Regions from separate parts of the Nocardioides sp. NPDC101246 genome, predicted to be linked through region 2. Evidence: predicted binding sites of a transcription regulator. Region 2 holds the regulator's gene; each other region holds the start of a gene.
The links. Region 2 encodes LexA, which represses DNA repair genes until DNA is damaged. Its sites were predicted from a motif close to TCGAACANNTGTTCGA; they were not measured.
Positions count from the first base shown of each region.

Region 1: ACIRON_RS04080 (SAV_6107 family HEPN domain-containing protein) is a predicted target of LexA. The motif match lies at 2,475-2,490, and genes of this name have one in related genera.
Region 3: recA (recombinase RecA) is a predicted target of LexA. The motif match lies at 4,001-4,016, and genes of this name have one in related genera.

Region 1 is NZ_JBIWNX010000002.1:197,349-204,197, reverse strand. It holds gene ACIRON_RS04095 (phytoene desaturase family protein) at 1-1,113, opposite strand, end outside; gene ACIRON_RS04090 (DUF4126 domain-containing protein) at 1,020-1,658, opposite strand; gene ACIRON_RS04085 (hypothetical protein) at 1,800-2,393, shown strand; gene ACIRON_RS04080 (SAV_6107 family HEPN domain-containing protein) at 2,562-3,023, shown strand; gene ACIRON_RS04075 (methyltransferase domain-containing protein) at 3,073-3,798, shown strand; gene dinB (DNA polymerase IV) at 3,916-5,121, shown strand; gene ACIRON_RS04065 (DUF3040 domain-containing protein) at 5,267-5,635, shown strand; gene ACIRON_RS04060 (transglutaminaseTgpA domain-containing protein) at 5,632-6,849, opposite strand, start outside.
Region 2 is NZ_JBIWNX010000018.1:86,147-92,995, forward strand. It holds gene ACIRON_RS26640 (ATP-dependent DNA helicase) at 1-1,756, shown strand, start outside; gene ACIRON_RS26645 (MXAN_6640 family putative metalloprotease) at 1,784-3,280, opposite strand; gene lexA (transcriptional repressor LexA) at 3,585-4,352, opposite strand; gene ACIRON_RS26655 (LysM peptidoglycan-binding domain-containing protein) at 4,535-4,912, shown strand; gene ACIRON_RS26660 (hypothetical protein) at 5,029-5,901, opposite strand; gene nrdR (transcriptional regulator NrdR) at 6,300-6,800, shown strand.
Region 3 is NZ_JBIWNX010000012.1:10,821-17,669, forward strand. It holds gene ACIRON_RS21120 (methyltransferase domain-containing protein) at 1-453, shown strand, start outside; gene ACIRON_RS21125 (DUF3046 domain-containing protein) at 469-663, shown strand; gene ACIRON_RS21130 (MFS transporter) at 660-1,916, shown strand; gene ACIRON_RS21135 (DUF305 domain-containing protein) at 1,961-2,608, opposite strand; gene ACIRON_RS21140 (DUF6153 family protein) at 2,684-3,124, opposite strand; gene ACIRON_RS21145 (DUF4396 domain-containing protein) at 3,260-3,961, shown strand; gene recA (recombinase RecA) at 4,210-5,268, shown strand; gene ACIRON_RS21155 (regulatory protein RecX) at 5,336-6,049, shown strand; gene ACIRON_RS21160 (phosphoribosyltransferase) at 6,046-6,546, shown strand; gene ACIRON_RS21165 (GNAT family N-acetyltransferase) at 6,570-6,849, shown strand, end outside.

The sequences.
Region 1 (6,849 bases), on a different contig from region 2:
GATCGTCCAGGCGTGCTGTCCTTCGGGGGCGAGCCCGCGGGTGCGTACGACCAGGGTGGGCTCGCCGTGGAGCACCAGTTCGTCGGGAAGATCGACCAGATGCTCGGGCAGCGAGGAGAGCCCGAGGTGGAACGTCATCGGCGGGATCGCCGGCAGCGTGCGGTCCACCAGCGGCCGCAGGGCCGGCAGCGAGCGCGGGTCGAAGGCGACCACGACCGCTCCGTCGGGGCCGAGATCGATCTCGCCGGAGGTGGTGCCGACCGCGACCGCCCGCCCGTCGCGTACGACGATGTCCTCCACCCGGGTCGCGGTCTGCACCGAGACCCGGCGGGTGGTCATCCGGGCGGCGAGCACCTCCGCGACCACCCCCATCCCGCCCTCGACCCGCCAGGCACCGAAGCGCTGCTCGAGATAGGCGGTGAGCCCCGCCCAGGCAGGTACGTCACGCAGCTCCTGCCCCGCCGCGACGAACGGGTGCGCCGCGACCAGCCGGAGCCGCTCGTCCTTGAAGGTCTTGCGCAGCCGCTTGTGGAGGGTCTCGCGCGACCGGAACCGCTCCGCGACGGCCGAGGGCAGCGCCGAGGGCTCCCACGGGACCTCGAAGTAGTGCTGGCGCAGCACCTCCCAGTCCTCGCTGAACCTGGCGACGTAGTCGGTCCACCGCTGGCCCATCCCCGGGCCCAACTCGTCGAAGGCCGCCAGCTGGGCGCCACGGGTGCCACCGGGCACCGCGACCGAGGTCTTGTCGGCGAACCGGTGCTCGCGCACGACGTCCATCGGCACCAGCTCGAGCTCACGCTCCGCGGGACGCCCGGACTTGCGGAACAGGTCGCGCATCACCGCGGGCAGCAGCGTCGAGGTCGCCGAGGCGTCCCAGGTGAACCCCTCCTCACGCACCGGCACCAGGGCGCCGCCGAGCTCACCGGAGGCCTCGAGCAGGGTCACCGAGTGGCCGAGCTTGGCCAGCCTGGCGGCGCTGGCCATCCCGGCGTACCCGCCCCCGAGGACGACGACGCTCGTCACTGGACGGGGTAGGGCTTGGTGGTGCCGTCGGAGGGTCCCGGCGGCGGCGGCGGAGCGCCCCGTCTTCCGCGCCGGGTCAGCTTGCGCCAGCCCCCACGAACGGCGCGGAGGAGGAGATACATCAGCACCAGACCGGCCGCCAGCAGGACCGCGGCGATGCCGGCGGCAGCCAACGGATGCTCGGTCGCGAACCAGACCACGCCGAGGACGAGGCCGTCCTCGGCCAGGCTGACCACCGAGTTGGAGACCGGCTCGGGGGAGGAGTTGACCGCCAGCCGCTCGCTCGCCTTGACCAGGTGGGACATCAGCGCCGAGGTGCCGCCCACGACACCGCCGACGGCGGCGCTGAGCGAGTCGGCCTCACCGGCGAGCAGAACGCCGATCACCGCGCCGATCGTGGGCCGGATCACCGTGGAGATCGAGTCCCAGGTGGAGTCGACGTAGGGCACCTTGTCGGCGACGAACTCGATCACGAACATCGCCCCCGCTGCCGCCAGCACCGGCCAGGTGCCGAGCACATCGGGGATCTCCTCGGCCCCGGTCGTGCGCTGCACGATGCCGAGCACCAGCACGACCAGATAGGCGTTGATGCCACTGGCCCACCCGCTGGAGAAGGTCAGCGCTAGAGATTCCATGGGGACATCTTGGCGTACGACACCGACAGTTTGGGCCCGGCCCGAGACCGAGCGCACGCGATCGGTATTTACCTCCCTTGTGCCCCGTGCGGCAGAATGGGCTGATCAACGCAGAGTTCCCCCACGTCGCAAGGAGACCGGATGACCATGACGACACCCGACGAGAACGAAGGTGTGGTCGTGAACGAGGACCTGGAGACCACCGTCGAGGTGGCAGCCCTCGCTGCTGAGCCCGTGCCGCGGGAGATGACGTGGGCGGTTCGGCTGATCGTCGGTCTGATCGCGTTCAGCGCCGTCGTGGTCGTGGTGATGGTGCTGCGTTCCGATGACCTGGTGCGCGCGTGGGCGGAGGGCAACGCCTCGGCCAAGCGCATCTTGGAGACCGAGGGGCTCGAGGCCCTCATCAACCCACCCAACGACAACCGGGTCAGCGCGCCGGCGTTCATCGCCCCCGCGATCACCCTGTTCGGCGTGATGGCCATCATGCTCGGCGTGCTCACGGTCTTCCTCCGCAACGGCTTCGAGTGGGCCCGCATCGTGATCACGTTCCTGGTCTTCATCTCCGCGGTCGCCAGCGTCGGTGGCATCCTGACCGGCCCGCCGGTGATCATCAGCGTTCTGACCGCGATCGCGATCGTCATCGCCGCGGGGCTGCTGGTGGTCATGTGGCTGCCGGCCAACAGCCGCTACATCCACCCGCCGCACCTCATCCGCGGCGCCGTCGCCGACGACTGAGCGACCCCGGCAGGGCTCGACACGCCCCGTCACCGAAACGTCTTGTGACTGTCGGTGGCGGGGTGTAGTTTGATCACGTGTTCGAACAGATGTTCGAACAACCAGGCTCTGGCGGGCGTCGTCCTCGACCCCCGACGCCCGTCGGAGCCGTCCACTGCGGGGTCGACCGTGAGCGAGAAGGACGACCCGATGCATCTGCTGCCGGCCACGACGCACAGCTACCTCTTCCGAGCCACCGAGACCCTCGCGGAGGCGATCGTGGCCGACGACGTGCCGAGCAGGTACGCCATCGCTCATGTCGCCGCCCTCCAGGCCGCCGCGGCGCTGATCGCCGCCCGCACCGACCCCGTCGAGGCCGCGAGCCGCGCCGGGCGCCGTCGTCCGTGGAACGCCTGGGTCCGGCTCAAGAAGGTCGCGCCGGAGCTCTCCGAATGGGCCGACTACTTCGCCGCCGGCGCCGCCAAGCGTGCCGCCGCGGAGGCCGGCTCCATTCGGGCGGTCACCGCGGAGGAGGCCGATGAGCAGGTGCGGGACGCCGACCGGTTCCTCGCCGTCGTCGAGCAGTCGCTCGGGCTGATGGCCCACACCACTCAGGCCACCCGGCTGCGGCACGACCGCCTCGTGGGCTGATTCAGGTGTGGCGTACGCAGGGTGGGAAGCAGGGCCTACGCTTGGCCTCATGTCAGCTGGCTCCGCTTCCACCAGTCGCCGGGCAGGCGCCCGGACCGTCGCCGTCTGGGACGCGCTCGACCCGGTCCTGGCCTCCGGCCCGCGCGACGTCCTCGACATCGGCGGCGGCACCGGCACCTCAGCCGTACGCATCGCCGCGCTCGGCCACCGGGTCACCGTCGTCGACCCCAGCCCCGACGCGCTGGCCGCGCTCGACCGCCGGGCCCGCGAGGCCGGTGTCTCCGTCGACGCGCGCCAGGGTGACCTGTCCGCACTCTCCGACGTCGCCGACCCCAGCGGCGCCGACGTGGTGCTCTGTCACGGCGTCCTCGAGGTCGTTCCCGACCCCGCTGCGGCACTGGCGGGGATCCGCGAGGTCCTCCGTCCCGGCGGCACGCTCAGCCTGCTGGTCGCCCAGCGCACCGCCGCGGTCCTCTCCCGTGCCCTGGCAGGCCACTTCGCGCAGGCCGCAGAGCTCCTCGACGACACCGCTCCGCAGGGACGCTCCGGCCGCCGCTTCGCCCTCGACGAGGTCACCGGGCTGCTGGGCGTGGCCGGTTTCGAGGTCACCGACGTTCGTGGCGTACGTGTCTTCGTGGATCACGTTCCTGGGTCGCTGCTCGATGTCGACCCGGCGGCTACCTCGGCGCTGGTCGAGCTTGAGCAGCGGGCTTCTACTCGGGCCGACTATCTGCCGTTGGCTTCGCAGCTGCATTTGCTCGCTTCGCTTCGCTGACGGCTCGCTTCGCTTCGCCGGGCGGCGCCGACGCGGCGCAAAGGTCCCACCTCCGCTAGCGCTCCGGCGGGACATTTGCGCCGAGTCAGCGCTGGTCCGCGTCCTTGGAGGATCGGGGTGACTTCCTCCGCTGGCGCTCCGGAAGTCACCCCGATCCTCCATGTCGACATGGACGCCTTCTTCGTTTCTGTGGCTATCCGGCACCAGCCCGAGCTGTGGGACCAGCCGGTCGTCGTCGGGGGTCATGCACGAGGCGTGGTGACCTGTGCCAACTATCCGGCGCGGGCCTACGGCGTGCGGGCCGCGATGCCGGGCTCGATGGCGAGACGGCTGTGTCCTCAGCTCGTCTCGGTCCGTCTCGACTTCGGTGAGGTCGCCGAGGTCTCCCACCAGGTCCGCGAGATCTTCCGGCGCGCCACCCCGCTGGTGGAGGTGGTCAGTGTCGACGAGGCGTTCCTCGACGTGCGGGGAGCGACCAGGCTCTTCGGGAGCCCCGAGGCGATCGCCCAGCGGATCCGCCGCCAGATCGCCGAGGAGCTGAGCATCACCTGCTCGGTCGGCGTCGCGCCCACCCCGAGCGTGGCCAAGGTCGGCAGCCGCAAGGCGAAGCCCGACGGCATCGTGGTCGTCCGGCCGCAGGACGTCCCCGGCTTCCTCCACCCGCTCGACGTCGGTGAGCTCTATGGTGTCGGCCCGAGCACGAGGACCCGGCTGCGGCGGCTCGGCTTCGAGACGGTGGGCGACATCGCCCGCACCCCGGTGCCGACCCTCCACCAGATCCTCGGCCCGCGCCTCGGTGGCCACCTGCACCGGCTCGCCACCGGCACCGACCGGCGCGAGCTGACCGGGCGGCTGGGCCCCGACCTGCCGGACCGGTCCACCGGCGCCCAGGAGACTTTCGGCCACGACCTGTGCGACCGCGAGGACATCGTCCGCGAGCTGCTGCGCCTCTCGGCCCGCGTCACCCGGCGGATGCGGCGCGCCGGCACGGTCGGCCGCACCGTCGCGCTGACGGTGCGGTTCACCGACTTCAAGACCATCTCGCGCTCCCGCACGCTGCCCGATCCGACCGACGTCACCCAGGAGGTGCACGCCACCGCCGTCCGCCTCTACGACGAGCTCGACCTCAGGGGTCGGGCCCTACGCCTGGTCGGGGTCCGGGTCGAGCATCTGGTCGCCCGCGAAGGCACCGACCGGCAGCTGGTGCTCGGCGAACGGGAGCGCGGCTGGTCCGAGGCCGACCGCGCCATCGACCAGGTCGCCGAACGCTTCGGATCCAGCCTCGTACGCCGCGCGAGCCTGCTCGATCAGGGGCGGGGTTGACGCACCTGCCTGTTCGGTTGACACAATCGGACTTGGTTGTGCCATGGGGCAGAACGTCAAGGGGCAAGAATTTTCTGGGCTTACTACCGCCTTCAGGGTGGCCAGCCTAGACTTGGAGACACCCCAACAGGACATGGGAGGTACGGTGCCACTCTCGGAAGAGGAGCTTCGCCTGCTCGAGCAGATGGAGCGCGCGCTCTCGGCGGAGGACCCGAAGTTCGCCTCCGCCCTCCGAGGCACGGCTCTGCGCCGTGCCCAACGTCGACACGCGGTCATCGCGGGCATCGTGCTCGCCGGTGGCGTCGCGTTGCTGATGACCGGTGTGATCTCACGGATGTGGATCGTCGGGGTGGTCGGCTTCCTGGTGATGCTGGCCTCGACCTCCGTGCTGCTCACCGCTCTTCGTGGTGCTGCCGCGGTCGAGGAGGACGACGGGGACCACACGCCCCGCAGCTCGTTCCTCGACCGGGCCAGCGAGCGCTGGAAGCAGCGCCGCCGCGACAACGACCTCTAAGAGGAGATCAGCTCCCGCTCGGACCGGGCGACCGGTCCGTCGGTGGCTGGCACCGGCCGGCGGCGGAAGACCGACGCCGGCCACAGGCGTGCCCGGCGCCGGGCACGCCGGTCGGCGTGCTCCCTGAGCGTGGCCGAGACCAGGCGTACGTCGTCCCCGACCGCCGCGGCGTCGCGATGCTCGGCGTAGCGGTTGCGCTCGACGGCCGTCACGATCCGCTGCAGCGCGAGCATCGGTTCGCGACCCTGCAGATGCGGGGCCAGGCTGGTGGCCTCCTCCCGCGGTGAACGGGTCCCGGACCAGGGCAGACCGAGGTCGATAGCGGTGTCGCCCAGCTCGGTCCAGCCGGCCTCTGCGTCGCCCGCGAGCCGAGTCGTACGCCGCCGGCGCCGGATGACGGCCGGTGCCGCGAGCGCGATCAGGCCGACCAGGGCCACGATCCCCAGACCGGTCCAGACGGCGCCGGCGTTGGACTCCTCGGTGCCGGTGTCGGCGACCTCCGGCGTGTCCGGCTCCTCGCGCTGCGGCCGGTTGGGCACCGGCGCGACGCTCGTGCCGGCGCTGGGAACAGGCGCCTCCGGCTCGTTGCTGGCATTGCTCAGCGCACCCGTGGTGTAGCCGGGTTCGCTGGTGTCGGCGGCCGACGGGGTCGGCTCGAAGCGGATCCAGCCGATGTCCTCGAACCACAGCTCGGGCCAGGCGTGCAGGTCGCGGCCGCGGAACTGCCACACCCCGTCCTCGTCCTGGTCGCCGCCGAGGAAGCCGAAGGCGACCCGGGCCGGGATGCCGAGCTCGCGGGCGAGCACGGCCATGGCCGTGGCGTACTGCTGGCAGTAGCCGACCTTGTTGTCGGTCAGGAAGTCCAGCAGGGCCGCGCTGTCGGAGCCGACGTCACGCTCCAGGCTGTAGGTGAACTCGCCGCTGTGGCGGAACCAGTTCTGCAGGGCGACCGCCTTGGCGAACGGCCGGTCCTGGCCGGCGGTCCGCTCCAGGGCGATCTCCTCGATCTCGTCGGGGAGCAGCGGCAGGTCGGTCATGCCCGGTGGGGCGCCGACGCCGGGGTCGCCGGCGGCGAGGAGCCGTTGCTGGGACGGCTCGACGGGGGCGGCGGTCATCCGCCAGCTCTGCCCGGCCACGGTCTGGTCCCTACCCTCGGTGGACATGAAGTCGAGGGTGTCCTCGTCGTAGCGCCACGGCCCCCTGGCGGTGACATC
Region 2 (6,849 bases):
GGCGCTGCAGCACCAGCTCGTCGAGCGTGACCTGCCGCGCCTGGTCAAGGCGATCGGCTCACGTCCCGGCGTCGACGCGTCCTATGCCGTCCTCAAGGGCCGTTCCAACTACGCCTGCCTCCACCGGGTGCGCGAGGGCGCTCCCGACGACCAGGGCACGCTGGTCGACGTCCCGCTGGGTCCGATGGCCGAGAAGGTCCTCGAGCTGCGCAGCTGGGCCGAGAAGGAGGCGGAGAAGGGCGGCAGCGGCGAGCGTGACTCCGCGCCCCGCCACACCGACCGCGAGTGGCGCCAGGTCTCCGTCAACCACCGCGACTGCCTCGGCGCCGCCAAGTGCCCCTTCGGCGAGGAGTGCTTCGTCGAGGTCGCTCGCGACAAGGCCCAGAAGAGCCATCTGATCGTCACCAACCACTCCCTGCTCGCGATCGACGCGATCGAGGGCGTGCCGATGATCCCGGAGTACGACGCCGTGGTGATCGACGAGGCCCACGAGCTCGTCGCCCGGGTCACCCAGGCGGCGACCGACGAGCTGACCGCGGCCGAGGTGGAGCGGGCCGCCCGGCGGGCCCAGAAGCACATCGAGGGCTCCGAGGCCGACGACCTGGCCGACGCCTCCGACGCGTTGCGGGCCGCGATCAGCGAGAGCTCACCCGGGCGGTTCGTGACCCTGCCGGAGGTCATCTCCGACGCGCTCGTGCTGGTGCGCGACGCCGCCCGGTCCGCGATCTCGGCGCTCCCGAAGCCGAAGGACTCCGACAGCGCCGACCCCGGCTTCCAGCAGGCCAAGGGCGGCCTGCAGGAGGTCTTCAACACCGCCGAGCGGATGGCCGCCGCCTCCGAACACGACGTGATCTGGCTCAACGAGGGCGGCGACAGGATCCCGCCCCGACTCTGCGTGGCGCCGCTCCAGGTCTGGGCGCAGATGCGCGAGAAGCTGCTCACCGAGAAGACCGTCGTCTTCGCCTCGGCGACCCTCAAGCTCGGCGGCGACTTCGGCCCCGTGGCCGGATCCCTCGGGCTCAAGGCGGAGGAGCGCACCGAGGTGGGCGCCGGGGCGCAGCGTACCGATGACGTGCTGCCGTGGATCGGGCTCGATGTCGGCAGCCCGTTCGACTACGGCAAGCAGGGGATCCTCTACGTCGCCCGACACCTGCCCCCTCCCGGGCGTGACGGGATGGGTGCCAAGACCCTCGACGAGATCGTCGACCTGGTCGACGCCGCCGACGGGCGTACGCTCGGGCTCTTCTCGTCCCGGCGTGCCGCCGAGGCCGCCGCCGAGGTCGTGCGCCAGAAGCTGCCTCACCTGACCACGCTGGCCCAGGGCGACGCCCAGCTGCCCGAGCTCGCCGCGCAGTTCGTCGCCGACCCGCACACGGTTCTCTTCGGCACGCTGTCGCTGTGGCAGGGCCTCGATGTCCCCGGCGACACCTGCCAGCTCGTGATCATCGACCGGATCCCGTTCCCGCGGCCCGACGACCCACTGATGTCGGCCCGGCAGCAGGCGGCCGACAAGGCCGGCGGCAACGGGTTCATGCAGGTCGCCGCCACGCATGCGGCGCTGCTGCTCGCGCAGGGTGCCGGCCGGCTGATCCGCACCACCACCGACCGTGGCGTCGTGGCCGTGCTCGACGCCCGTCTGGCCACCGCCCGCTACGGCGGATTCCTCAAGGCCAGCCTGCCGCCGATGTGGGCGACGACCGACCCCGAGGTCGTACGAAAGGCGCTCAAGCGTCTCTCGGAGATGGCCTCGGCCTGACCCCCGCCGACTCGGCGGGGAGTCGGGTCAGCGGTAGGTCTTCGCCCACCAGCGGTGGGTGGCCTTGTCGGGGGTCGCGACGCCGTGGCAGGAGAACGCGGTGCCCTGGCCACACTTGAAGTTGCTGCTCGCGTTGGCGAAGGTGACCTCGACCTTGCGGATCCGCTTCGAGGAGAAGCCCTCGATGGTCTTGGTGGCGATGCCCTTGCTGTTGGGCTTGAGGTAGTAGACGCCGCGGGTGCCGTCGGTGCGGAACACGCTGATCACGGCGGCGTTGGCGCTGGGCCGGGCCACGTCGACCTTCACGCGCAGCTTCCAGCCCTTGCCCACCTTCTTCGGGACGAGGCGCTGGGAGGCGTACGTCAGGTGCTTGAGGGTGAACTTGCCGTCGACCGTCTGTCGCTTGGCGGGCAGCGCGGTGCGGCCGTCATAGACCGGCGGGTAGTAGGCCCCGCCCTCGCTGTAGGTCTTCGAGGGGGCCAGGTTGGCGGCGGCGAAGCGGACGTACTCCTGCTTCAGCGTGGTGCCGCGGGCGGCGAGCGCCTGCCGGATGGCGGTGGTGGAGTAGGTGGAGGGCGCTCGGTTCCAGATCGAGAGGACCACCTCCGGCAGCGTCCCGCGCTCCTTGGCGAAGCGCTCGGACAGGTAGCGGAAGAAGATCCAGTTGCCGTAGATCCCGAGGTTGGAGGCGTAGGAGTTGTCCAGCGGCTTGCGCTGGTCCTCGAGCTGGCCGTAGCCGAGGTACTGCCGGTTGTCGTTGATGCTGTCGTAGACCTCGTCCTCGACCCAGGTCGCGGTGGACTCCATCATCCAGCGGTCCTCGCCGGCGTCGTAGGCGAACTGGACCGCGTGGAAGTATTCGTGCGCGGCGGTCACCCGGAGGTTCTCGGTGGGTGTGTTGTACGACCCGTACTCGCTGGTGGCGTAGTCGTTGTCCAGGACGCAGTAGGCCGTCGCGGCGGTCTTGGAGACCTTCGTCTCGGGCGCGCAGTAGCCGTAGTAGCCCTCGTCGTAGAGGTTCTCCAGGTAGATGTCGACCTTGCCCGGGGTGACCGACTTGTCGGCCGCGGGCTTGCGGTAGCCCGCCTGCACGTAGAGGTTGTGGACCTTCGTGACCACGTCACGGACCTGGGTCGCGTACGCCGTCGAGGCGCGGTCGCCGCCCTTGCCCGGCGTGTAGTGGACGCAGACCACGTCGCTGCAGGTCTGGGTCGCGGTGCGGGGGCGGGCGAGCAGCTCACGCGCGGCCGCCTTGTTGGAGCCGTCCAGGGCGTCCTTGGCGTTCCACAGGTCGGTCAGCGCGATGGTCGCGTCGGGCCGGCCGGCGATGTGCCGCCCGGGCACGACCTGGCGGGCGCCGCGCACCGACTGGTTGCGCTTGACCTTCTTGGCCGCGGCGAGCGCCTCCCGGGCCACCTTCTCCGTCACCGGCTGCTCGGCGCTGGTGTCACCGCCGGTCCTCACCGAGGTCGCCGGGGTCGAACCGGTTGCGGGCATGGTGGCGACGAATGTCGCGGCGACCATGCCTGCGATCAAGACGAGGGAGCGTTGTTTCCGGTTGATCCGGCGGACAATGTTTCGCATGAGATACCAGACGTTCGGGAAGGCAGACCTGGGCAGTCTAAGCGCAGAGCGCCGCTGTGTCCGGCGGACACGGCCTAGACCTGCTGCGTGACGCGATGGAGCCGGTTGCTTCCGGTTGCCGTGGCGGGTGGAGCGTGGGTCGAGCATGCTCGGCTCGAGCAGGTGGACGAGACGCAGCCGCCGGCCCTGACAGGGCCGGCGGCTGAAATCACGCAGTGTTCCCGGGCCGTTCCCCGGGGCGGGCTCAGAGGCTGCGCAGGACCGCAGTCACCTTGCCGAGGATCGTGGCGTGGGTGCCGTCGATCGGCTCGTACGCAGCGTTGTGCGGCAGCAGCCAGACCTTGCCGTCCTTGCGGGACAGCGTCTTGACCGTGGCCTCGCCGTCGATCAGCGCGGCCACGATCTCGCCGTTCTCGGCGGTCGGCTGCTGGCGCACGACCACGAAGTCGCCGTCGCAGATGGCCGCGTCGACCATCGAGTCACCCGAGACCGAGAGCAGGAAGAGGTCGCCGTTGCCGACCAGCTGCTTGGGCAGCGGGAAGACGTCCTCGACGCTCTGCTGGCTCGAGGTCTCCTCGGCCAGGATCGGGCCACCGGCCGCGATCCGCCCGACCAGGGGGACCATGGCTGCGTCGGGGTTGGGGTTGATGTCGGCCTCGGCGCTGATCGTCGAGTCGGGCTCCTCGCCGGACATGGCCTTGCGGTGGGCCATCACCTCGGGGAGGAAGACCTCGAGGGCGCGCGGTCGCTTCGGATCCTTGCGGATCAGACCACGCTGCTCCAGCGCACGGAGCTGGTGGGCGACGCTGCTCGTGCTGGTCAGCCCGACCGCGGCGCCGATCTCGCGCATGCTGGGCGGGTAGCCGCGCTGCTCGATGCTGTCGCGCAGGTGAGCGAGGATGCGCTGCTGACGCGGCGTGAGCCCGGTCGCGTCCGGCGGCCCGTCGGGCAACTCGCGGACGCGGCTCTTCTTCGAACCGCCTGATCCGGTGCCTGTCTTCTGCGTGGTCATGTCACCACATTAGTCCCTCTGGCACCACGACATCAAACATTTGTTCGACCTCGTGGGCGGCGCGTGTCGGCGTTCGAAAATTCTGGGCGTCGCTACTTGCGTTGTTCGAACACGTGATCTACCTTCGAACATGTGCTCGATCGAACACGTGATCGAGAGACTTGTGATCAGGAGGCCGTGAGATGAGTGCAACAGTCTATGTGCTGCCCGTAGCCGAGCCGCCCCGTCCGGTGCGGGAGGTGCGTCGCTCGACCGTTCGGCTCACCCGTCGCGGACGAGTCGTCGTGTTCGCATTCGCGCTCGTCGTGCTCTTCGGGATCGCGTTCATCGGAGCGCGGGTGGCGTTCGCCGTGGAGGGTGGTGCCGAAAAAAGCCCCGCTCCCTCCGCCCACACGATGGTCGTCAGCGATGGCGACACGCTCTGGGACATCTCCTCGAAGGCCGTCGCCGGCAGCGACGCTTCGATTCGGGAGATGGAGCAGACGATCAAGGAGCTCAACAGCCTCGAGTCCTCGATGCTCGTGTCCGGCCAGACCCTGATCATCCCGACCGCGCCGTAAGGGCCGCCATAGATGTCCGGCTGCACCTTCGACCCCTGGCAGCCGGCTACCCGGGGAAAAGAGTGAGAGTGCTGCAGACGATGGGAAGCGTCTGCAGCACTCTCGCTGTGTCTTCGTCAGTGGCGCCCGCGGTAGGGGGTGTCCGGCTCGGCCGGCGGCCACTGCTTGTTGCGCGTGCCGTGCCGCGGCGGCCACTCGTCGTCCGGCTCGACCGGCGTGCTCTGGGGCTGGCGCTGAGCGGGCATCGCCTGGGTCGCGGCGGGGTCCTGGGTCAGCCGAGCCCTCGAACCGGTCTGTTCGTAGCCGGTCGGGGTCTGGTAGGCGCCGGACTGATACTGCCCGGACCCGGCCTGCTGGGTGGGGTAGCTGTCCGTGCCGTATCCCTGCGAGCCGTACCCCGAAGTGCTCTGTGGCGTCGACGTCGGCGTCGGCGGGCTCGAGTAGTAGGGCTGCGGGGAAGGCGGCGGGGTGGTCGGCGGCAGGTAGGACGATGTGTTGTAGGCGGCCCGACTGCCGGTGTTGCCGTAGCCCTGATCGCTGCCGGGATAGCCGTAGGACGACTGGGATCCGGTGTCGCCGTAGGGCGGCTGGCTCCCGGTGTCGGTGCTGTGCCGGCCGTAGGAGCCGGTGTCGTCGTAGCCGTAGGAACCGGTGCCGTAGTAGTCCTGCTCCGGGTAGGCCTGCTCCGAGTAGACCTGCTGGTCGGAGTAGGTCGTGTCCGAGTAGTCCTGCTCCTCGACGTAGGCGTTGGAGTGGCTGCCGGTGTAGTCGTCGGTGGGTGGCGGGGTCGGGGAGCCGGAGAAGGCCCGCCAGGCCTTCCCGGCGAAGGTGAAGGTCAAGAAGAGGCAGGCGACTGCAACGACCGCCGCGACGGCGAGCTTCGCCCAGGCGCCGGAATCGCCTCCCCGTGCGTCGGCCCCGAAACCGACGGCGACCCACACGAGCACTCCCCAGATGACGAGGAAGGCCAGTGTCGCGATCGCAGGCAAGATGAAAGATGGCCGGGGACCGCTTCTGGGGCGCGTGCCTCTCCGCGACCCGACGCGATTTCCTCCGGAGATGTTTGTCACGGGGGCCATTCTTACTCATCCAGCCCAGTCCGGCGCCGCTGAACCGGAATCTTTCGGTGTTTGGCCCGCGACACGCCGGACGCGCGGGTAAACGCGTCGCTCGCTTGCATCGTCGTGGGGGCGGGCGTACGGTTACCACTACATCTAGTAGTTACACCGCTGTAGTTATCCACATCTAGTTCACATGAACAGGCGGATGGCCCACAGCGATGGGGGTGTTGTTCCACAGGGACTCACGCTCATATCCACAGGTTCCACAGGCTCGGGCCGCCGCTGAGACGGCCTGGATCCACAGGTCTCACGAGAGGGGCTCGACCGTGCACTGTCCGTTCTGCCGACACAGCGACACCAAGGTGCTCGACTCCCGCGTGGCCGAGGACGGTGGCCAGATCCGGCGCCGCCGGGTCTGCCAGGAGTGTGGGAAGCGGTTCACGACCGTCGAGCAGATGCAGCTGATGGTGGCCAAGCGCTCCGGCGCAGCGGAGCCGTTCAGCCGCGACAAGGCGGTGCACGGCGTACGCAAGGCGTGCAAGGGCCGGCCGGTCACCGAGGACCAGCTCGCCTGCCTCGGCCAGGAGGTCGAGCAGGCGCTGCGCAGCCAGGGGCTGGCCGAGGTTCCCAGCAACGAGGTGGGGCTGGCGATCCTCGCGCCCCTGCGCGAGCTCGACGAGGTGGCCTACCTGCGCTTCGCGAGCGTCTACCGGGCCTTCGGCTCGGCGGAGGACTTCGAGCGCGAGATCCAGATGCTGCGTACGGAACGGGAAGTCAAGGACTACGAGGCAGAACATCCGGTCGAGGCCCCGGTGGGCTCCGACTAGGTCCCACGGGACACACAGACCGGCCCGGGCAGGCCGTGGGGAAGCGACC
Region 3 (6,849 bases), on a different contig from region 2:
CTCGAAGCCGGGGGAGTGCGGGTGCGGCGCACCGACATCAGCGAAGGGTTCGTGGCGCACCTGCGCAAGCAGGGGTACGCCGCTGCCTGCCTGGACCCGCTGGTCGACGACCTGCGCGACCCGGTCCACCCCGACGTCCCCTATGCCGCGGTCTGGGCCTCGGCGACGCTGCTGCACGTCGCCCGCGACGACCTCCGGACGGTGCTCGCCCGGCTCGCCGAGGTGACCCGCCCCGGCGGTGCGCTGCACGTGTCGATGAAGGAGGGCGACGGCGAGGAGTGGACCGACCGCGGGCACATCGAGGCTCCCCGCCTCTTCGTCTACTGGCGCGAGCCCGCGCTCCGGGAGGCGCTGACCGAGGCCGGGTGGGAGGTGCTGGAGGTCGGGCACGCCGACGGACGCCTCGGCGACGTCTGGCTCGACGTCCTCGCCCGTCGGCCCGACCGAGGCTGAGTAGCATTCGGGGCGATGAGACACACGGAGTTCTGGTCCCGGATGGATGAGGCGCTCGGCGCGGGCTACGCGCGAGCGTGGGCGCGCCAGTTCGTCATGGGCGAACTGAGCGGGCGCACCGCCCAGGAGGCCCTCGACGACGGCGTCCCGCCCAAGGAGGTCTGGGCCGCGGTCTGGAAGGCCCTGGAGCTGCCGGCGCGTGAGCGGTGACGCTGGCCGCTCCGGCTTCGGTGGCCGCGGTCCAGAAGCGCACCATCCTCACTCTGGTCGCCACCCAGGCGGTCGGCGCGATGGGCATCACGATCGGTATCGCGACCGCCTCGTTGCTCGCGCGCGACCTGTCCGGCTCGGAGTCGATGGCCGGTCTCTCCCAGACGACCCAGGTGCTCGGCGCCGCCTTGGCTGCCTACGTCCTGGGGCGGGTGATGGACGCGCGTGGGCGTCGGTTCGGGCTGGTGGCGGGCTACCTGCTCGGGGCGGCCGGTGGGCTGCTGGCGGTGCTGGCCGGCGTGGTCGGCTCGATGATCCTGCTGCTGGTCGGGGCGCTGCTGCTGGGTGCGACCACCGCGGCGAACAACGGTGCGCGCTACGCAGCCACTGACCTGGCGCCCGCCAGGAGCCGTGCGCGGGCGCTGTCGGTCGTGGTCTGGGCCACGACGTTCGGTGCGGTGATCGGCCCCAACCTGACCGGCGTCGCCGAGATCTTCTCCGACGCCGTCGGGATCCCGGTGCTCACCGGTCCGTTCGCGATCGGGTCGATGGGGATGCTGGCCGCAGCGCTGGTGGTCGGGGTCTTCCTGCGACCCGACCCGCTGCTGGTCGCCCGGGAGGGTGCTCCGGCCACGGACTCCTCGCCGGTGGTCGAGCCTGTCGAGACCACGAGCTGGCGCCGCGCGATCGCCGTCATCCGGGAGCGTCCCGCGCTGGCGGCGGCGGTCGTCGGGCAGGCCGCGGCGCACGCCACGATGGTGGCGGTGATGGTGATGACCCCGCTCCACATGGAGCACGGCGGCGCCGGCCTGGAGATCATCGGACTGGTGATCAGCGGGCACGTCCTGGGCATGTTCGCCTTCGCGCCGGTCGCCGGCTGGCTCGCCGACCGTGTCGGCCGGGCCGACGTGATGGCGCTGGGCGGCGGGGTGCTCCTGGTGTCCCTGGTCCTGTGCGCCGCGGCGCCGGAGGGCAGCTCGGGGCGGATCTTCGCCGGGCTCTTCCTGCTCGGTCTCGGCTGGTCGCTGGCCACGATCGCGGCCGCCACCTCGGTCGCCGATCACACCCCGCTCGAGGTGCGTGCCGACGTCCAGGGCACCGCCGACCTGATCATGGGCGTCGCCGCTGCCGCCGCCGGGGCGGTGTCGGGCGTCGTCGTCGACCTGGCCGGATATCCGGCGCTCGCGCTCGGCACGATCCTGCTGGTGGCGGTGCTGTTCGGGGCTGCGTACGTGGCCCGTCGGGCGGCCTGAGAAGGCAGGGCCCGCGGCTGCGGGCCCTGCCCCTGTCGGGATCCTCAGCCGAGGAGCTTCTCCATGGTGTCGATCTCGGTCGACTGGGACTCGATGATCGTCCCGGCCAGGTCGACGGCCGGCTTGAACCGGCCCTCGCCCTGCTCGATCTCGGACATCTCGACAGCACCCTCGTGGTGCTCGACCATCATCTCCAGCCACATGTCCTGGAACTCGGCGTCGGAGGCCTTCTCCAGGGCGTCCATGTCGTCGGCCGACATCATCCCGGGCATGTCCGCGTCCATGCCCTCCATCGAGTCGGACATGCTGCTGTCACCGTCGTCGCCGTGACCCTCGTGGCCGCCGTTGACGTGGTCGCGGATCGTCGCGGGCACGTCCTCGCCCCACTGCAGGAGCCAGCCGGACATCGTCTCGATCTCGGGGCTCTGCGCCGCGCGGATCGCGTCGGCCAGCTCCTGGACCTCGGGGTCGAGCGTGCGGTCCATCGTCAGGTCGACCATCGCCATCGCCTGGGCGTGGTGCTGGATCATCTCGGTCGCGAAGGTGACGTCGGCCTTGTTGTACTCGGTCTCCGAGAGCTTCTGGGGCTTCTCTGCCTCCTCGTCGCTGCCGCCGCAGGCGGACAGGGTGAGCAGTACGGCCAGGCCGGCCGCGGCCCAGGTCGAGCGGATGAGGGGTCGTTGCATACGCATCTGTTGGTTCTCCTTGTCATGTGCTGTCTCGGGCATCGCTGACCTACCCGCGGTGGCGGGTGGGTCCAGGGCCGCTCAGCACCTGATGACGGAGTAGGCCCACTCCGGTGGTGGGCCTGTCGCTGGAGGTGTGGTGAAGGGCGTCGACCCGATGGTCCGTGACCAGGACCGCGCCCGTGAGAACCACCAGGCAGGAGTACGCCGCCACAGCCCGCCAAGGAGCAGCGCGCCTGCGGCGAGCAGGAACGCCGCGCACAGCACCATCGCCGTATGTTCGTCCCCGCCCTGGTGACCGGTGTGGTCGGCGGCACCGGTGGCCGCGTGGTCGAGAGCGTGGGTGTGCTCGACGTGTGCGGCGGGCAGGCTCAAGGTGCCGTGCTCGCCGTCGGTGCCGGTGCCGTGCAGGCTCAGCGCGTGCATGGCCAGCAGGCCGGCGACCGTGACCAAGACCGCCGCCAGCAGACCGGCGCGCGCGACAACCCGGGTCGTCCGCCGCCGTCCTCGCGCTGTCCACACACCGCACACCTTAGGGAGTCGTCAGCGGTTGGACAAAGCGGGCTCCCGAGGCAGATATCACTTGCGATTACATACCCCCATGGGGTATGAATTGAGGCGTAGGAACACCGAACGATCGAGCAAGGGAGCGACATGATGTCGCATGACGAGCACCTGCACGCCGGGCACGACCACGCCGGACATCAGCACGCGATGCACGGGGGCCACGGCGACCACTCCGCGCACGGCGGCGGATCCGGGGTGAACGCGATGGCGGCCAGCGCCACGCTGCACTGCCTCACCGGGTGTGCGATCGGCGAGATCGCCGGTCTGATGATCGGCACCGCGATCGGGCTCGGCACCGGGTGGACGATCGCCCTGGCTGTCGCGCTCGCGTTCGTCTTCGGCTACGCCCTCTCGACGCTGCCGCTGCTCAAGTCGGGCATGGCCGTCGGTGCGGCGCTCAGTGTCGTGCTGGCCGCCGACACCCTCTCGATCGCCACGATGGAGCTGGTCGACAACCTGGTCATGGCGCTTATCCCCGGCGCGATGGAGGCCGGGCTCGTCAACGTCGTGTTCTGGGTGGGGATGATGATCGCACTCGCGGTGGCCTTCGTGGCGGCCTTCCCGGTCAACCGATACCTGCTCCAGCGGGGCAAGGGACACGCGCTGACGCACGAGTTCCACGGCGCGGCGCCGGTCCAGGAAGGCGTACGCCGCTTCATTCCGTCCTTCTCCACCGGCGCGCTCGCCGCGGTGATCATCGCGTTCATGCTCGGTGGTCTGTCGGTCGCCATCGCCGACGAGATCGGTGACGGCCCTGCTCCGGCCGAGCAGGTCGAGATGCAGGGCCACTGAGGATCCGACGACCTCGACACGCCCGAACAGGTGTTCACATCGAACGCTTGTTCGGGCTAGTGTGTGGTAGTAGGTGGAGCGTGGTTCGTGCAATCGCCCAGGCAAAAACCGGGTCGTGAAACACCGTGCCAGAGGGTCCCGTTCAAAACTGTCGGTGGTCCCGTCTAGCGTCTGCCTTGATGACGACGAAGACACGTGGACAAGCGGCAGGCAAGGGGAAGAAGTCTTCCCCTCAGGAAGGAAAGAACATGGCGGCAGGTGATCGCGAGAAGGCATTGGACGCCGCTCTCGCCAACATCGAGAGGCAGTTCGGCAAGGGCTCGGTCATGCGGCTGGGCGATGAGACCCGGGCTCCGCTGGAAGTGATCCCGACCGGCTCGATCGCGCTCGACGTGGCGCTGGGTCTGGGCGGTCTGCCCCGCGGGCGGGTCGTGGAGATCTACGGTCCGGAGTCTTCGGGTAAGACGACGGTGGCCCTCCACTCGGTCGCCAGCGCGCAGCGCGCCGGCGGCATCGTGGCCTTCATCGACGCCGAGCACGCGCTCGACCCGGAATACGCGAAGAACCTCGGCGTCGACACCGACGCCCTGCTGGTCTCCCAGCCGGACTCGGGTGAGCAGGCCCTGGAGATCGCCGACATGCTGATCCGCTCGGGTGCGCTCGACCTGATCGTCATCGACTCCGTCGCGGCGCTGGTGCCGCGGGCCGAGATCGAGGGCGAGATGGGCGACAGCCACGTCGGCCTCCAGGCTCGACTGATGAGCCAGGCGCTGCGGAAGATGACCGGTGCGCTCAACAACTCCGGCACCACCGCGATCTTCATCAACCAGCTGCGCGAGAAGATCGGCGTGATGTTCGGCTCGCCCGAGACCACGACCGGTGGTCGTGCGCTGAAGTTCTACTCCTCGGTGCGGCTCGACGTGCGCCGGATCGAGACGCTCAAGGACGGCACCGACATGGTCGGCAACCGCACCCGCGTCAAGGTCGTGAAGAACAAGGTGGCCCCGCCGTTCAAGCAGGCCGAGTTCGACATCATGTACGGGAAGGGCATCTCCCGCGAGGGCGGCCTGATCGACGTCGGTGTCGAGGCGGGCCTGGTCCGCAAGGCCGGTGCTTGGTACACCTACGAGGGCGATCAGCTCGGCCAGGGCAAGGAGAACTCCCGCAACTTCCTCAAGGACAACCCCGACCTGGCCAACGAGCTGGAGAAGCGGATCCTGGAGAAGCTCGGCGTCGTGCCGACGGTCGACGCCCCGGCTGACGGCGAGGCGCCCGCGGCCGAGCCCGCCGGCGTCGAGGACTTCTAGGTCCACAGGCACCGGCTGACCCGTGGCTTCGTCAAGGCCTGACCGTTCGTCCACCCAGGATCCCTGGGTGGACGAACGGCCCGCGCCCGACTGGCTGGGCGACGTCTCGCTCGGCGTAGAAGCCTGGGCCGGCAAGACCCCGTTGGTCGAACCGTCGCCCCCGTCGGTCGAGCCGTCGTCGCGACGAAGGAGCGACGGCGAGTCGAGACCAACACGGTCGCGTACGCGCAAGCCCCGCCCTGCGGATCCCGCAGACCCCAAGAACGACCCGGAGCCCGACCACGAGGCCATCGCCCGCAAGATCCTCCTCGACGCCCTGACCGGCCAGGCGCGCAGCCGCAAGGAGCTCGCCGACAAGCTCGAGAAGAAGGAGGTTCCGGCGGCCCTGGCGACACGGCTGCTGGACCGCTTCGAAGAGGTCGGCCTGATCGACGACGAGGCCTTCGCCAAGGCCTGGATCGCCAGCCGACAGCCCGGAAAGGGTCTGGCCCGACGGGCACTGGCCCAAGAGCTGCGCCGCAAGGGCATCGACGACGACGTGGCCCGCGACGCGCTCGACGAGATCGACCCCGACGACGAGCGCGAGGCCGGCCGGCGGATGGTCCGGCGCAAGCTGCGCTCCCTGGAGCGCTTCGACGACCAGACCAAGACCCGGCGTCTGGTCGGGATGCTCGCCCGCAAGGGATACGGCGCCGGTGTGGCCTACAGCATCGTTCGCGAGGAGCTGGCTCTGGCCGATGACGATGGCACCGGCGGTCTCGTGTCAGAATCCGATCTGTGAGTGAGCAGCAAGAGCGCGAGATCCTGACCTACGACCTCTTCGGCACCGCAGTGCGCGACATCGCCCAGAAGGTCGTCGACAGCGGCTACGAGCCCGACATCGTGCTCTCCATCGCCCGTGGCGGTCTGGCCCTGGGGATGGGCCTGGGCTACGCCCTCGACGTGAAGAACCTGTCCGCGGTCAACGTGGAGTTCTACACCGGCATCAACGAGCGCCTCGACGTCCCGATCATGCTCCCGCCGACCCCTGCGGCTGTCGACCTGACCGGGATGAAGGTGCTCATCGCAGACGATGTCGCCGACACCGGCAAGACCTTGGAGATCGTCCACGACTTCTGCGAGGGCCATGTGGCGGAGGCCCGCACGGCGGTGATCTTCGAGAAGCCGTGGACGGTGATCAACGCCGACTACGTCTACAAGAAGACCGACCGCTGGATCGACTTCCCGTGGTCCTCCCAGCCGCCGCTCGTCGACCGCCGCGGCGGCCAGGCCCACTGACCCGGCGGCGTTAACCTGGGTGCATGTTCACGCCGGTCGCGGTCCATACGGGGACACTCCGTCTCGGTGGCGTGACTCGTCCGGGGGAGAGCTGGGCATCGGCGGCGACGAGGATCGCCGGGCGGCCTGCGTACGCCGTGGACCTCTCCGGTGAGGTGAAGGAGTTCTCCTCCGACCCGATGCCGGTGGTGGTGCTGCGGCCGATGACCCGCGGCGACCTGCCTCATCTGATCCGGTGGCTCAACGCCGAGCACGTGCACCGGTGGTACGCCGTTGACGGGGAGCCGACGCCCGAGTGGGTGG